DNA from 2 places in the Streptomyces sp. 8N114 genome. Region 1 is predicted to be linked to the other one. Evidence: predicted binding sites of a transcription regulator. Region 1 holds the regulator's gene; the other holds the start of a gene.

The links. Region 1 encodes HrcA, which represses chaperone genes, less so after heat shock. Its sites were predicted from a motif close to TTNGCACTCNGNNNNNCNGAGTGCNAA; they were not measured.
Region 2: a site for HrcA is predicted at 2,490-2,516, ahead of groES (co-chaperone GroES). Genes of this name have one in related genera too.

Annotation. Positions count from the first base shown of each region.
Region 1 covers NZ_JBQQBT010000012.1:16,709-24,021, forward strand. Annotated here, with positions in the region: gene hemW (radical SAM family heme chaperone HemW) at 1-372, opposite strand, end outside; gene ACTWQF_RS23185 (Uma2 family endonuclease) at 479-1,084, shown strand; gene ACTWQF_RS23190 (DUF3097 domain-containing protein) at 1,056-1,925, opposite strand; gene ACTWQF_RS23195 (MBL fold metallo-hydrolase) at 1,938-2,690, opposite strand; gene hrcA (heat-inducible transcriptional repressor HrcA) at 2,916-3,932, shown strand; gene dnaJ (molecular chaperone DnaJ) at 3,933-5,066, shown strand; gene ACTWQF_RS23210 (nitronate monooxygenase) at 5,285-6,370, shown strand; gene ACTWQF_RS23215 (16S rRNA (uracil(1498)-N(3))-methyltransferase) at 6,367-7,104, shown strand; gene ACTWQF_RS23220 (histidine triad nucleotide-binding protein) at 7,209-7,313, shown strand, end outside.
Region 2 covers NZ_JBQQBT010000001.1:990,472-997,784, reverse strand. Annotated here, with positions in the region: gene ACTWQF_RS04455 (hypothetical protein) at 1-46, shown strand, start outside; gene ACTWQF_RS04450 (THUMP-like domain-containing protein) at 84-1,316, opposite strand; gene ACTWQF_RS04445 (nucleotidyltransferase domain-containing protein) at 1,581-2,360, shown strand; gene groES (co-chaperone GroES) at 2,667-2,975, shown strand; gene groL (chaperonin GroEL) at 3,094-4,722, shown strand; gene ACTWQF_RS04430 (SDR family NAD(P)-dependent oxidoreductase) at 4,844-5,617, opposite strand; gene ACTWQF_RS04425 (MOSC domain-containing protein) at 5,711-6,379, opposite strand; gene ACTWQF_RS04420 (LysR family transcriptional regulator) at 6,472-7,313, shown strand, end outside.

The DNA of each region.
Region 1 (7,313 bases):
GGTGACCTCGGCGTTCTCGGCCAGCCCGAACTCGTCCCTGATCGCCGCCAGCATCCGGCCCAGCTCGGCGGCCGGGAGCAGGGTGGGGGTGCCGCCCCCGACGAACACCGTCTCCACCCGGCGCGGATCGTCGCCGAGCACCCTGCGGGCCAGCCGGATCTCCTCGACGGCCTGCTCCGCGTACCGCTCCCGGGAGAATCCCCCCAGCTCGGTGGCGGTGTAGGTGTTGAAGTCGCAGTAGCCGCAGCGGGTGGCGCAGTACGGAACGTGCAGATAGAAGCCGAGCGCGCGGGCCTCGGCCCCGTCGAACGCGCGCGGAGGCAGCGCGCCGTCTGCGGGCATGGGCTCGCCGTCAGGGAGTGCGGAGGGCATGCTTTCCATTGCACCACTTGTGCGCCCGTTGCCCGCGTGCGCGGTGTCACACCCCGCGGCTACGCTGAGTGCGTACGTGATCGCAGCGACCGCGAGGGGGCTGGCAATGACTGCCGTAGCCGAACGGATGGATGTCCCGATGACCGACTCCCACGCGATAAACGCCTTCGAGGAACTCGAAGTACCGGAGGGTTTCAAGGCGGAGTTGCTGTGGGGGGAAATCGTGATGATGGCGGGGCCGGATCTGGTCCATAACCGGATCGTGGAGGCCGTGGCGGACCAGATCCCCCGTAAGCGCTGGCAGCGGCTCCAGACCCAGGACGTCGGCCTCCTCGCCCAGACGAGCGAGCCCCAGCCGGATCTCGTCGTGATTCCGCGTGACGCCGGCCCGGAGTCGGGCAGGCTGATGCCCCCCGAGGAGATCACCCTCCTCCTGGAGGTCGTCTCCAAGACCAGTAAGCACCGGGACTACGTCACCAAGCGCACGCTCTACGCGGCGGGCGGCGTCCCCGGATACCTGATCATCGACCCATTCAAGGGCGAGTGCGTCCTGCTCACCGAACCGGCAGGCAAGGGCGAGGAGGCCGACTACCGGGTGGAGCGCCGGGCGCGGTTCGGCGAGTCGCTCCCGCTCGACCTTCTCGGGGTGAAGCTGGAGACCGAGGAGTTCCAGACCCTCCCGGTCAAGCAGTCGGAGAAGCCGGAGCAGTGACGAAGTCGATCAGCTCCTCGACCCGGCCCAGCAGCGCGGGCTCCAGGTCCTTGTAGGAGCGGACGCGGCCGAGCAGGTGCTGCCAGGCCGCGCCGGTGTTCCGGGGCCACCCCAGCGCGCTGCACACGCCGGTCTTCCAGTCCTGGCCGTGCGGGACGCGCGGCCAGGACCGGATGCCCGCCGAGGCAGGCTTCACGGCCTCCCAGATGTCGATGTACGGATGCCCCACCACCAGGACGTGGTCCCCGCTCACCTGGGCGGCGATCCGCGATTCCTTCGAACCGGGGACCAGATGGTCGACCAGCACCCCGAGCCGGGCCCCGGGGCCGGGGGAGAAGGCTTCCACGACGGCGGGCAGATCGTCGACGCCCTCCAGGTACTCCACGACCACCCCCTCGATCCGCAGGTCGTCGCCCCACACCTTCTCGACCAGCTCGGCGTCGTGCCGCCCCTCGACATAGATACGCGCAGCCCGCGCCACCCTGGCCCGCGCGCCGGGGACGGCGACGGAGCCGGAAGCCGTCAGCCGCCGCCCGGCCGCCGGGACACCAGCCCCGGGATCCGCACCCGCGCCCGCACCCGCGCGGGGACGTACGAGCGTCACCGTCCGCCCCTCCAGCAGGAAGCCCGCCGACGTCATCGGGAAGACCCGGTGCTTGCCGAAGCGGTCCTCCAGCGTGACCGTCGGCCCCTCAGCCGTCTTCTCGCAGCGCACGACCGCTCCGCAGAACCCGGTGGTGACCTCCTCCACCACCAGATCCGGCTCGGCGGCCACTTCGGGCACGCTCCGAGCCCGCTTCCAGGGAGGGGTCAGATCGGGATTGTCGTAACGGCTGCGCATGCGCACATTCTGCTACGCGCCGTACGACGCGAACCGGCGTGCCAGCTCCTCCCGTTGTGCCCGTACGAACGCCGCGTCCACCAGTGCCCCGTGCCCCGGTACGTACACCGCGTCCTCGCCGCCCAGCGCCAGCAGCCGGTCCAGCGCGGCCGGCCAGCGGGAGGGGTGGGCGTCGGCGCCGGCCTGGGGGGCGCCGGACTCCTCCACGAGGTCCCCGCAGAAGACGACATCGGGGGTGCCGGGCACCAGCACGGCCAGGTCGTGCTCGGTGTGCGCGGGGCCGACGTTGACCAGCACGACCTCCCGCCCGCCCAGGTCGAGGGTCAGCTGCCCGCTGACCGGATGGTGCGGGCGCACCAGCACGTCCGCCGCCTCCCCGGCCTCGTCCTCCAGCAGGCCGTGTGCCACGGCGTCGTCCCGCAGCAGGTCGGTGTTGCGGGCCAGCAGCTCGCTGACGCCGACCGCCGCGTACACCTCGGCGCCGGAGAAGACGGCCGCGCCGAAGATGTGGTCGAAGTGCGGATGGGTGAGGACCACCCGCGTCACCCGGCGCCCCAGCAGTGCGGTCACCTCGGCACGGATCTCCGAGCCTTCCAGCAGCGAGGACCCGGTGTCGACCACCAGCGCCTCGTTGTCGCCCCCGACGGCGCCGACCGTCGCGTCCCACTGCGGCAGTCTGCGCCGCAGCACCCCGGGCGCGATCCGCTCCCAGCGCCGGTCGTCGGCCGGCGAATCCTGCTTCGCGTCTTTACCGAACGGCTGCATACGACGACGCTAGCGGCAGCCCGACCACCGCGCCCTCGGCCGCGCGGAAGCAGCGCCGCCGCCGCAGCGGCGCGGTACGGTCGGGCCTGCGATCAGGCGGCCCTTGCCCTGGCCGTGGTGACCGGCCGTACACTGGCTCAGGGACTTGGCACTCCGGCATGAAGAGTGCCAGAGACCGCCAGGGGATCGGACTCCAGACCAGCGGCCGGACGGGAGGTGTGCGCCTTGCTCAGCGAGCGTCGACTTGAAGTCCTCCGCGCCATCGTCCAGGACTACGTGGGCACGGAGGAGCCGGTGGGCTCCAAGGCCCTCACGGAGCGCCACAACCTGAAGGTGTCCCCGGCCACCGTCCGCAACGACATGGCGGCGCTGGAGGAGGATGGGTACATCGCCCAGCCCCACACCAGCGCGGGCCGGATCCCCACCGACAAGGGTTACCGCCTCTTCGTCGACAAGCTCGCCGGGGTCAAGCCGCTGTCGCCCCCCGAGCGGCGCGCCATCCAGAACTTCCTGGAGGGCGCCGTCGACCTCGACGACGTCGTCGGCCGTACGGTCCGGCTGCTCGCCCAGCTCACCCGGCAGGTCGCGGTGGTGCAGTATCCGTCGCTGACCCGCTCGACGGTGCGGCACGTGGAGCTGCTGGCGCTGGCGCCCGCGCGGCTGATGCTGGTGCTGATCACCGACACCGGCCGGGTCGAGCAGCGGATGATCGACTGCCCGGCGCCGATCGGCGAGACGGTACTGGCCGACCTGCGTGCCCGGCTCAACAGCCGGGTGGTCGGCGAGCGCTTCACCGAGGTCCCGTCCTTGGTGCAGGACCTGCCCGAGGCGTTCGACGCCGACGACAGAGGCACGATCCAGACGGTGCTGGCCACCCTGCTGGAGACCCTGGTCGAGGAGACCGAGGAGCGGCTGATGATCGGCGGCACCGCCAATCTGACCCGCTTCGGGCACGACTTCCCGCTCACCATCCGGCCCGTACTGGAGGCGCTGGAGGAGCAGGTCGTTCTGCTGAAGCTGCTCGGAGAGGCCAAGGACCCCGGCATGACCGTACGAATCGGGCATGAGAACCAGCATGAGGGACTGAGTTCCACATCGGTCGTCTCGGTCGGCTACGGTTCGGGCGACGAAGCGGTCGCCAAGCTCGGTGTGGTCGGACCGACCCGCATGGACTACCCCGGAACGATGGGAGCTGTACGCGCAGTGGCACGGTACGTCGGACAGATCCTGGCGGAGTCATAAGTGGCGACGGACTACTACGCGGTCCTCGGCGTGCAGCGTGACGCCTCGCAGGACGAGATCAAGAAGGCGTTCCGCAGACTCGCGCGCGAGCTGCACCCGGACGTCAACCCGGATCCGAAGACCCAGGAGCGGTTCAAGGAGATCAACACCGCTTACGAGGTGCTCTCGGACCCGCAGAAGAAGCAGGTCTACGACCTCGGCGGGGACCCGGCCGCGGGCGCCGCGGGCGCCGGTGCCGGCGGCTTCGGCGGGGGCTTCGGCAACTTCAGCGACATCATGGACGCCTTCTTCGGCACGGCGGCGCAGCGCGGGCCGCGCTCGCGTACCCGTCGGGGCCAGGACGCCATGATCCGGCTGGACATCGACCTGGAAGAGGCCGCGTTCGGCACCACCAAGGACATCCAGGTCGACACCGCCATCGTCTGCGGCACCTGCAGCGGCGACGGTGCCGCGCCGGGCACCTCGGCGCAGACCTGCGACATGTGCCGCGGCCGTGGTGAGGTCTCCCAGGTCACCCGGTCCTTCCTGGGCCAGGTCATGACCTCCCGGCCGTGCCCCCAGTGCCAGGGCTTCGGCACCGTCGTGCCCACCCCCTGCCCGGAGTGCGCGGGCGACGGGCGGGTGCGCTCGCGGCGCAGCCTCACCGTGAAGATCCCCGCCGGTGTCGACAACGGCACCCGCATCCAGCTCGCGGGCGAGGGCGAGGTCGGCCCGGGCGGCGGCCCGGCCGGTGATCTGTACGTGGAGATCCACGAGAACGCCCACCCGGTCTTCCAGCGCCGTGGTGACGACCTGCACTGCACTGTCACCATCCCCATGACGGCCGCGGCCCTCGGCACCAAGGTGCCGCTGGAGACGCTGGACGGCATGGAGGAGGTCGACATCCGCCCCGGCACCCAGTCCGGTCAGTCGATCCCGCTCCACGAGCGTGGCATCACCCACCTGCGCGGTGGTGGCCGTGGCCAGCTCATCGTGCACGTCGAGGTGACGACGCCGACCAAGCTGGAGCCGGACCAGGAGGAGCTCCTGCGCCGCCTGGCCAAACTCCGCGGCGAGGAGCGGCCCACGGGTCAGTTCCAGCCGGGCCAGCAGGGGTTGTTCTCCCGGCTGAAGGACGCCTTCAACGGCCGCTGAGGCGGGCCGCCATTCGGGATCGGCCGGGGGTCTGGGGGTTGTCCCCCGGTGGATGCAGTAACGGCCGCTGAGGCGGGGCTGTTCGACCGCGCTGAGGCGAGGCTGTCAGATCGCGCTGAAGGCGGGGCCGTTCGGGCTTGGCCTGGGGGGCGGGGGTGGTCTTCTGGGGCGTCGGGGGTTGGGCCGGGGCTGTGGTGGGGGCGTGACAGGATGTGGTCATGTCGACCTCGTCGTCTTCGCTCTACGAGCTGACTGCGCATCCCGTCATCCAGGCACCGATGGCGGGCGGGGTCTCCCGGCCCGCGCTGGCTGCAGCGGTGAGCGAGGCGGGGGGCCTGGGCTTCCTCGCCGCCGGGTACAAGACGCCGGAGGCGATGTACGAGGAGATCAGACAGCTGCGGCGGCTCACAGAGCGCCCGTTCGGCGTCAACCTCTTCATGCCGCAGCCCCGTACCACCGACCCGTCAGCAGTCGTCGTCTACCGCGAACAGCTCGCGGGCGAGGCCACCTGGTACGAGACCGAACTGGGCGACACCGACGGCATGACGGACGACGCGTACGAGGCGAAGCTCGCGATCCTCTACGACGACCCCGTCCCCGTCGTCTCCTTCCACTTCGGCTGCCCCACCAGCCGGGTACTGGAGCGTCTCGCGGAGCTGGGCACCCGCACCCTCGTCACCGCGACCTCGGTCGCGGAGGCGAGGGCGGTGCAGACGGCCGGTGCGCACGCGGTGTGTCTGCAAGGCATAGAGGCGGGCGGGCACCAGGGCACGCACCGCGACGACCCGCAGAGCGACCGGGGGAGCGGCGGCATCGGACTGTTGTCGCTGATCACGCAGGTCAGGGAAGCCGTGCAGCTGCCTCTCGTCGCCGCGGGCGGACTGATGCGCGGTGAGCAGATCGCCGCCGTGCTCGCGGCCGGCGCTGTGGCGGCGCAGTTGGGCACCGCCTTTCTGGCCACCGAGGAGTCCGGCGCCCACCCGCTGCACAAGCAGGCGCTGACCAACCCGCTGTTCACCCGTACCGAGCTGACCCGGGCCTTCTCGGGGCGCCCGGCGCGGGGACTGGTCAACCGCTTCCTGCGCGAGCACGGCCCGTACGCGCCCGCCGCCTATCCGCAGCTCCACTATCTGACGGCCGGGCTGCGCAAGGCGGCGGCGAAGGCGGGAGACCCGCAGGCGATGGCGCTGTGGGCGGGTCAGGGGCACCGGCTGGCCCGGGAGTTGCCCGCCGGACAACTGGTGGAGGTGCTGGCGGCCGAGCTCGCCGAGGCGCGTGCGGCACTGCGGGAGGTGCCCTCGTGAGCGCGCCGGTCTTCCTCGCCGACTCCGGTCTGCTGCATCCCGGCACAGTGGTGCTCGACGGGCCGGAGGGTCGGCACGCCGTCTCCGTCCGCAGGCTGCGGCCGGGGGAGGAGGTCGTGCTCACGGACGGCGCGGGCACCGGCGCGTACGGGAGCGTGACCGCTGCCGAGGGCAAGGACCGGCTGGAGGTCGCCGTCCGCGAGATCCGTACGGAGCCGGAACCGCGCCCCCGGATCACCGTCGTACAGGCGCTTCCCAAGGGGGACCGGGGGGAGTTGGCCGTGGAGACGATGACGGAGACGGGGGTGGACGCCGTCGTGCCGTGGGCGGCTTCGCGGGCGGTGACCCGGTGGAAGGGGGAGCGCGCTGCCAAGTCGCTCGCCAAGTGGCGGAACACGGCTCGGGAGGCGGGGAAGCAGGCGCGGCGCCTGCGCTTTCCGGAGGTGGCCGACCTCGCATCGTCGCGGGAGGTCGCGGAGCTGTTGCGGGCCGCCGACTTCGCGGGCGTGCTGCATGAGGAAGGCAGCACGCCGCTGGCCACCGCCGAGTTGCCCTCGGCAGGGGAGATCGTGCTGGTGGTGGGCCCCGAGGGCGGGGTTGCTCCGGAGGAGCTGGAGCTGTTCGCCGGAGCCGGCGCCGCGCCCTTCCGGCTCGGGCCGAGCGTGTTGCGGACCTCCACCGCCGGGACGGCCGCCACCGCCGTGGTGCTCGCGCGCTGCGGCCGCTGGGGGTGAGCTCCTGCGCCTGCTGGGGTGGAGCTCCCACGGCCGCTGGGGACGACGGGCACGGGCCCTGGCGAACGCCGGGGCCCCGACCGGTGCTCGGGTAACATCCCGGCATGGCTTCCAACGGAGAACCGCAGCAGGACTGCCTGTTCTGCAAGATTGCCGCGGGTGAGGTGCCGGCGACGCTGGTGCGGGAGACCGAGACGACCGTCGCGTTC
Region 2 (7,313 bases), on a different contig from region 1:
CCTGACCGAACGCGTCCTGCGCGGCGACTTCACGCGTACCCGCTAGGCGGTTCCCCGCATCCGGCCCGCAAGGGCGTTGGCCGTCACCGCAGCGGGCGGCCCAGCAGCATGCTCGGCGCGCCCGCGACGCGGGTCAGGAAAACGGTGCAGGAACCGGCGGCCGACTTCGGGTCCAGCTTCAGCTTCCGGCGCAGCTCCTCCGGTTCGACCGCCGAGCCACGCTTCTTGACGGTGACGACACCGACGCCGCGCTCCCGCAGCAGCGCGCGGAGCTTCTTGACGTTGAACGGTAGTACGTCGGTGATCTCGTACCCGGACGCGTACGGCGTCGGGTGCTCCGCGTCCGTCGTCACGTACGCGATCGTGGCGTCGATCAGCCGCCCCGCCACCTGCTCCGCCAGCTCGGCGACCAGGTGGGCGCGGATGACCGCACCGTCCGGCTCGTAGAGATACCGGCCCACCGGCCCCACCTCCGGGTCGGGCAGCCCGCGTCCGACCAGCGTGTCACCGGCGGGCAGCAGCGTGGCCCGCACCCCACTCGATGTCCCCTGGCCCGCACCGGGGTTCTCCCGGCCCGCGCCGAACCACAGCACCGCTTCCTTGACGTCCCCGCTGTACGAGACCCACTCGGCCTCCGCCTCCGGCGGCACTGCCTCGTGCGGGATGCCCGGCGCCACCTTCAGCGCGGCCAGCGGCGCCGAGCGGACTGTCTCCACCGCCCAGCTGAGCGGCGGCGAGTACGCCTCGGGATCGAAGACGCGACCGCGGCCCGTGCGGCGCGCCGGGTCGGCGAAGAGCGCGTCGTAGCCGTCGGTGGCCACCTCGGTGACATCGGCGCAGCGCACCTCCACGAGATCCGCCAGTCCCAGCGCCTCGGCGTTGGCACGGGCCACCGCACACGTCAGCGGCGAGCGGTCGACCGCCAGTACGCGGATGCCCTCCCGGGCGAGGGCGAGCGCGTCGGCGCCGATGCCGCAGCACAGGTCCACCGCGGTACGGACGCCGAGCTCCCGCATCCGCCGGGCCCGGTGCGCCGCCACAGGGGCGCGGGTGGCCTGTTCGAGACCGTCCGCGGTGAAGTAGAGGGCGTGCGCCTGGTCCGGGCCGAACTTGGCCTCCGCGCGGCTGCGCAGCCGGCCCTGCGCCAGCGCCGCCGAGACGAGCGCGGGCTCGTACCGCTGCCGCAGCCGCGTGGCCACGGCCAGCTCCCGCGCGGGCTCCACACCCCGCACCTGACGCAGCAGCTCCTGCCCCTCCTCGGAGAGCAGCTCCGCGAACACCTCACGATCCACCCGGCCATTGTCCCGTGCGCCCATGCCGTGCCGGCGGCCGGGCCGGGGCCGGTAGAGTCGGGCGCGTGAAGTGACGACACGCGCCGCGTACGGACTCCGCGCCCTCGCCTGCTCTGGGTGGGGGGTGCCCCTGCCTGACGCCCGCAGGCTGCGGGTTCCCCCAAGCTCTTCGAGCAGGGAGGTACCCCCATGGCTTGTCGCGCAGTTCCCCGCGCCCCTTCGGGGCGCGTCTCCCTCCGCGGCGCTTGGCAGTCACCACTTGTCACTCACTTCACCGAGGAACCTCACATGCCCGAGAACCCCTCTCCCGCGCCGTACGCCATGCCGGATGCGGCCTTCCTCGACCACGTCGCCGAGCGGCTGGCCACGTTGCCGACCGTGCGCGCCGTCACCCTCGGCGGCTCGCGCGCCCAGGGGACGCACAGCCCCGACAGCGACTGGGATCTCGCCGTCTACTACCGCGGCTCGTTCGACCCCGCAGATCTGCGTGCCCTCGGCTGGCCGGGCGAGGTCTCGCAGGTCGGTGAGTGGGGCGGTGGTGTCTTCAACGGCGGGGCGTGGCTGACCATCGACGGCCGGCACGTCGACGTCCACTACCGCGACTTGGACGTGGTCGAACACGAGCTCGCGGAGGCCCGGCAAGGCCGCTTCCACTGGGAGCCGCTGATGTTTCACCTCGCGGGCATCCCCAGCTATCTCGTTGTCGCCGAACTCGCCCTCAACCGGGTGCTGCGCGCTGCCCTGCCCCGCCCGGAGTACCCCGCAGCGCTGCGCGCCGCGGCCCCGCCGGTGTGGCGGGAGCGCGCCGCGCTGACCCTGCGGTACGCCAAGGGGGCCTACGCCCCGCGCGGCCAGGCCACCGAGGTCGCGGGCGCCCTCGCCACCGCCGCGGCGCAGGCGGCGCACGCGGTGCTCGCGGCCCGCGGCGAGTGGGTCACCAACGAAAAGCGCCTCCTCACCCAGGCGGGGCTACGCACCCTTGACCCCCTGATCGCCGGTCTCCGCCCGTCCCCGGAGTCCCTCCTCGGGGCCCTGGAAAAGGCCGAGGAACTTCTGGACGCCCCGTAAGGGGCGCGGGGAACTGCGCGACCAGCCACAACGGCGCCGCACCCGGCAGACGACACCACTCCCACGGCGAATCTCCGCACGGAACGACGGCGAGAGGGGGCGCCCTCACATCGGCGCAAGCCGGTGCGGCTAGCACTCCGCTTGACCGAGTGCTAAGCCAGGCATAATCTCGACCTTGGCACTCTCCCCGTGGGAGTGCCAGCAGTACGCGACGGGCAGATCCGGCACCCGCGACGACGGATCTACCAGGTCGCCACCCCAGACATAAGACCCCGTTTTGAGATCTCCGAAGGGGGAGGTCGGATCGTGACGACCGCCAGCTCCAAGGTTGCCATCAAGCCGCTCGAGGACCGCATTGTGGTCCAGCCGCTCGACGCCGAGGAGACCACGGCCTCTGGCCTGGTCATCCCGGACACTGCCAAGGAGAAGCCCCAGGAGGGCACCGTCCTGGCCGTGGGCCCGGGCCGCTTCGAGGACGGCAACCGCCTGCCGCTCGACGTGTCCGTCGGCGACATCGTGCTGTACAGCAAGTACGGCGGCACCGAAGTGAAGTACAGCGGCGAGGAGTACCTCGTCCTCTCGGCCCGCGACGTTCTCGCGATCGTCGAGAAGTAATTCAGCCGCACAGTTTGCAGCGACCCGCGCCCTGGTGCCCGCTCCCGATGAGGTAGCAGGGGCCAGGGCGCAGCTCGTACGAGACGTGCGAGACGTGTGAGAGGACACAACAGCTTCCATGGCGAAGATCCTGAAGTTCGACGAGGACGCCCGTCGCGCCCTTGAGCGCGGCGTCAACAGCCTCGCCGACACCGTGAAGGTGACCATCGGCCCCAAGGGCCGCAATGTCGTCATCGACAAGAAGTTCGGCGCCCCCACCATCACCAACGACGGCGTCACCATCGCCCGTGAGGTCGAGGTCGAGGACCCGTACGAGAACCTGGGCGCCCAGCTCCTCAAGGAGGTGGCGACCAAGACCAACGACATCGCGGGTGACGGCACCACCACCGCCACGGTGCTGGCCCAGGCGCTGGTCCGTGAGGGCCTGCGCAACGTGGCCGCCGGTGCCTCCCCGGCCGCCCTGAAGAAGGGCATCGACGCCGCGGTCGGCGCGATCTCGGACGAGCTGGTCAAGACGGCCCGCCCGATCGACTCCAAGGAGGACATCGCCTCCGTCGCCGCCCTGTCCGCGCAGGACAAGCAGGTCGGCGAGCTGATCGCCGAGGCGATGGACAAGGTCGGCAAGGACGGCGTCATCACCGTCGAGGAGTCCCAGACCTTCGGTCTGGAGCTGGACTTCACCGAGGGTATGGCCTTCGACAAGGGCTACCTCTCGCCGTACTTCGTCACCGACCAGGAGCGTATGGAGGCCGTCCTCGACGACCCGTACATCCTGATCCACCAGGGCAAGATCGGCTCCATCCAGGACCTGCTGCCGCTGCTGGAGAAGATCATGCAGGCGGGCGGCTCCAGGCCGCTGCTGATCATCGCCGAGGACGTGGAGGGCGAGGCCCTCTCCACCCTCGTCGTCAACAAGATCCGCGGCACCTTCAACGCCGTCGCCGTCAAGGCGCCCGGCTTCGGTGACCGCCGCAAGGCCATGCTCGGCGACATGGCGACGCTGACCGGCGCCACCGTCATCGCCGAGGAGGTCGGCCTCAAGCTCGACCAGGCCGGTCTCGACGTGCTGGGCTCGGCCCGCCGCATCACCGTCACCAAGGACGACACCACGATCGTCGACGGCGCCGGCAAGGCTGAGGACGTGCAGGGCCGCGTCGCTCAGATCAAGGCCGAGATCGAGACGACCGACTCCGACTGGGACCGCGAGAAGCTCCAGGAGCGCCTCGCCAAGCTGGCCGGCGGCGTGTGCGTCATCCGCGTCGGCGCCGCCACCGAGGTGGAGCTGAAGGAGAAGAAGCACCGCCTGGAGGACGCGATCTCCGCGACCCGTGCTGCGGTCGAGGAGGGCATCGTCTCCGGCGGCGGCTCCGCGCTCGTGCACGCGGCCAAGGTGCTGGACGGCAGCCTCGGCAAGGAGGGCGACGAGGCGACCGGTGTCGCCACCGTCCGCCGCGCCGCGGTCGAGCCGCTGCGCTGGATCGCCGAGAACGCGGGTCTGGAGGGCTACGTCATCACCGCCAAGGTCGCGGAGATGGAGGCCGGCCAGGGCTTCAACGCCGCCACCAGCGAGTACGGCGACCTGATCAAGGCCGGTGTCATCGACCCGGTGAAGGTGACCCGCTCCGCGCTGGAGAACGCCGCCTCGATCGCCTCGCTGCTGCTGACGACCGAGACGCTGGTCGTCGAGAAGCCGGCGGAGGAGGAAGAGGCCGCCGGTCACGGCCACGGTCACGGCCACGCCCACTGAGGCAACGCCCGAACAACGCCGTTCCCCGCGCCCCGCCAGGGGGCGCGGGGAACGACGCGTTCAGCCACGAACAACGGGCACCCGGCGACGCACTGGCAACCTCAGCGGCGGCGACCCGCACCTACTTGGGCCCGTACTTCCGCCCGGTCGTCGACGACGCCCGCGCCAGCACCCCGCGGGGAAGAAACTTCGAAGCCCCCAGCAGAGCCTTGTACCGCGGGTCCGGCACGGACAAGGTCCGCCCTCGCGCCAGGTCCCGCAGGGCCGTCTCGACCACCTGATCGGCATCCAGCCACAGCCACTTGGGAATGTCCCCGGAGTCCATCCCGGCCCGCTCATGGAACTCCGTACGGACGAATCCCGGGCACAGCGCCAGCAGCCGCACGCCCTGACCGGCGAGGTCCTTGGCCGCGCCCTGGGTGAACTGGGTGACCCACGCCTTGGAGGCGCCGTACGTCCCCCGCGGGAAGAACGCGGCGACGGAGGCGACGTTGATCACGCCGCCGCGCCCCCGTTCGCACATGGACTCCCCGGCGGCGGATGTCAGCCGCAGCACCGCTTCGCAGTGCACCTTGAGCATCTTCAGCTCGTCGGCGACCGGCACTTCGAGATAGCGGCCCTTGTTGCCGAACCCTGCGTTGTTGACCAGCAGATCGACGGGGTGCTCGCGGTCCCGGAGCCGGTCCTCGACGGCGGTGATGCCCTTCTCCGTCGCCAGGTCGGCGGTGATGACGTCGGCCTCCACGCCGTGCCGGTCGTGCAGTTCGGTCGCCTCGCGCCAGAGCCGGTCCGTGTTCCGCGCGGCGAGCACGAGATGGTAGCCGCGGCTCGCGAGCCGCCGCGCGAAGGCGGCGCCGATGCCGGCGGTGGCTCCCGTAATGAGTGCAGTCGTCATACGGCCACGCTATCGGCACCGCACTGCCGGCCCGGCCGCCACAACCGCCGTGGCCGACGGCGGGTGTGGCGACGCGTCAGGCGGCGCGCCCCGTCAGCCCCGCGTCCGCCGCAGCGCCTTCTCCCGCGCCTCCGGATCCAGCGCCTCGCCGGCCGCCAGGATGCGCGGCAGCAGTTCGGGTTCCTGGGTCAGGGAGCGGAACACGAAGCTGACCGAGACCTCGTGGTCGGGGCGGTGGACGACGGTGACGGGGTCGCCCGCGCGCACCTCGCCGGGCTCGATGACCCGCAGATAGGCGCCGGGCATCTGCCGGTTCATGAATCGCTTGATCCAGCCCTGTTCGCCCAGCCAGCCCGCGAACGTACGGCAGGGGATCCGCATGGAACAGACCTCCAGCAGCGGCCCGGTACCGGGTGAGCCGAGCTGCCAGCGTTCGCCGATGCGGGCGTCGTCGACGTGGACGTCGCGGGTGGTGAGGTTCTCGCCGAAGACGCCGTTGGGCAGCTTCCGGCCCAGCTCGCGCTCCCAGAAGTCGAGCTCTTCGCGGGCGAAGGCGTAGACGGCCTGTTCCTCGCCGCCGTGGTGGCGCAGGTCGCCGATGGTGTCGCCGGCCAGACCGCTGCCGCCGGTGCCGCGCGGGCCGGGCGCTGTGACGGTGACGGCGCCCTCGACGGGCTGTTTGTCGATGCCGGTCAACTGGCCCTCGGCGTCGGTGTGCTCCGAACGGTGGGGCTTGGCGAGGTTCACGGAAAGCAGCTGCATGGCCAGAGGCTAACGGCGTACTTCTCCAAGCCGCGAGTCGGTTTTACCGGCGTCCCTCCAAGGCAGTCTTATGGTCGCCTATGCTCGGGCCCATGATCGAGGCCCGTCATCTGCGCGTCCTGCGCGCGGTCGCCAGCACCGGTTCGTTCTCCGCGGCGGCACGCGAGCTGGGCTGTACCCAGCCTGCCGTCAGCCAGCAGATGAAGGCGCTGGAGGGCGCCGCAGGCACCCCGCTGCTGGTGCGCGCCGGCCGCGAGATGCGGCTGACGGAGGCGGGCGAGGCGCTGGTACGGCACGCGACGGGCATTCTGGCGGGGCTGGCGGCGGCCGAGGAAGAAGTCGCGGCGCTGGCCGGGCTGCGCGCCGGCCGGGTGCGGCTGGTCTCCTTCCCCAGCGGCAGCTCCACGCTGGTGCCCACCGCCGTAGCGGCGATGCGGGCCGACCACCCCGGCACCCGGGTATCGCTGGTGGAGGCCGAGCCGCCGCGCTCGGTGGAGATGCTGCGGGCGGGGGACTGCGAGATCGCCCTGGCCTTCCGCTACGAGCCGGCGCCCGAGTGGGAGGACCTGGTGGTGCGGCCGGTGCTGACTGACCGACTGGTCGGTCTGGTGCCGGAAGGGCACCCGTTCGCGGACGCCGAGGAGGTGGGCATCGGCACCCTCGCCGAGGAGCCGTGGATCGCGGGCTGCCCGCGCTGCCGCAGACATCTCGTCCAGGTCTGCGAGGCGGCGGGGTTCACACCGCGGATCGACTTCGCGACCGACGACTACCCGGCGGTGGTGGGCCTGGTCGGCGCGGGCCTGGGCGTCGCGGTCCTGCCGGAGCTGGCCGTGGAGTCCGTACGCCCGCGGGGAACGCGTGCGGTGCGGGTGAGCCCGGCGGTGCAGCGCGAGGTGGTCGCCCTCACCTTGCCCGACCTGGCGCAGGTGCCTGC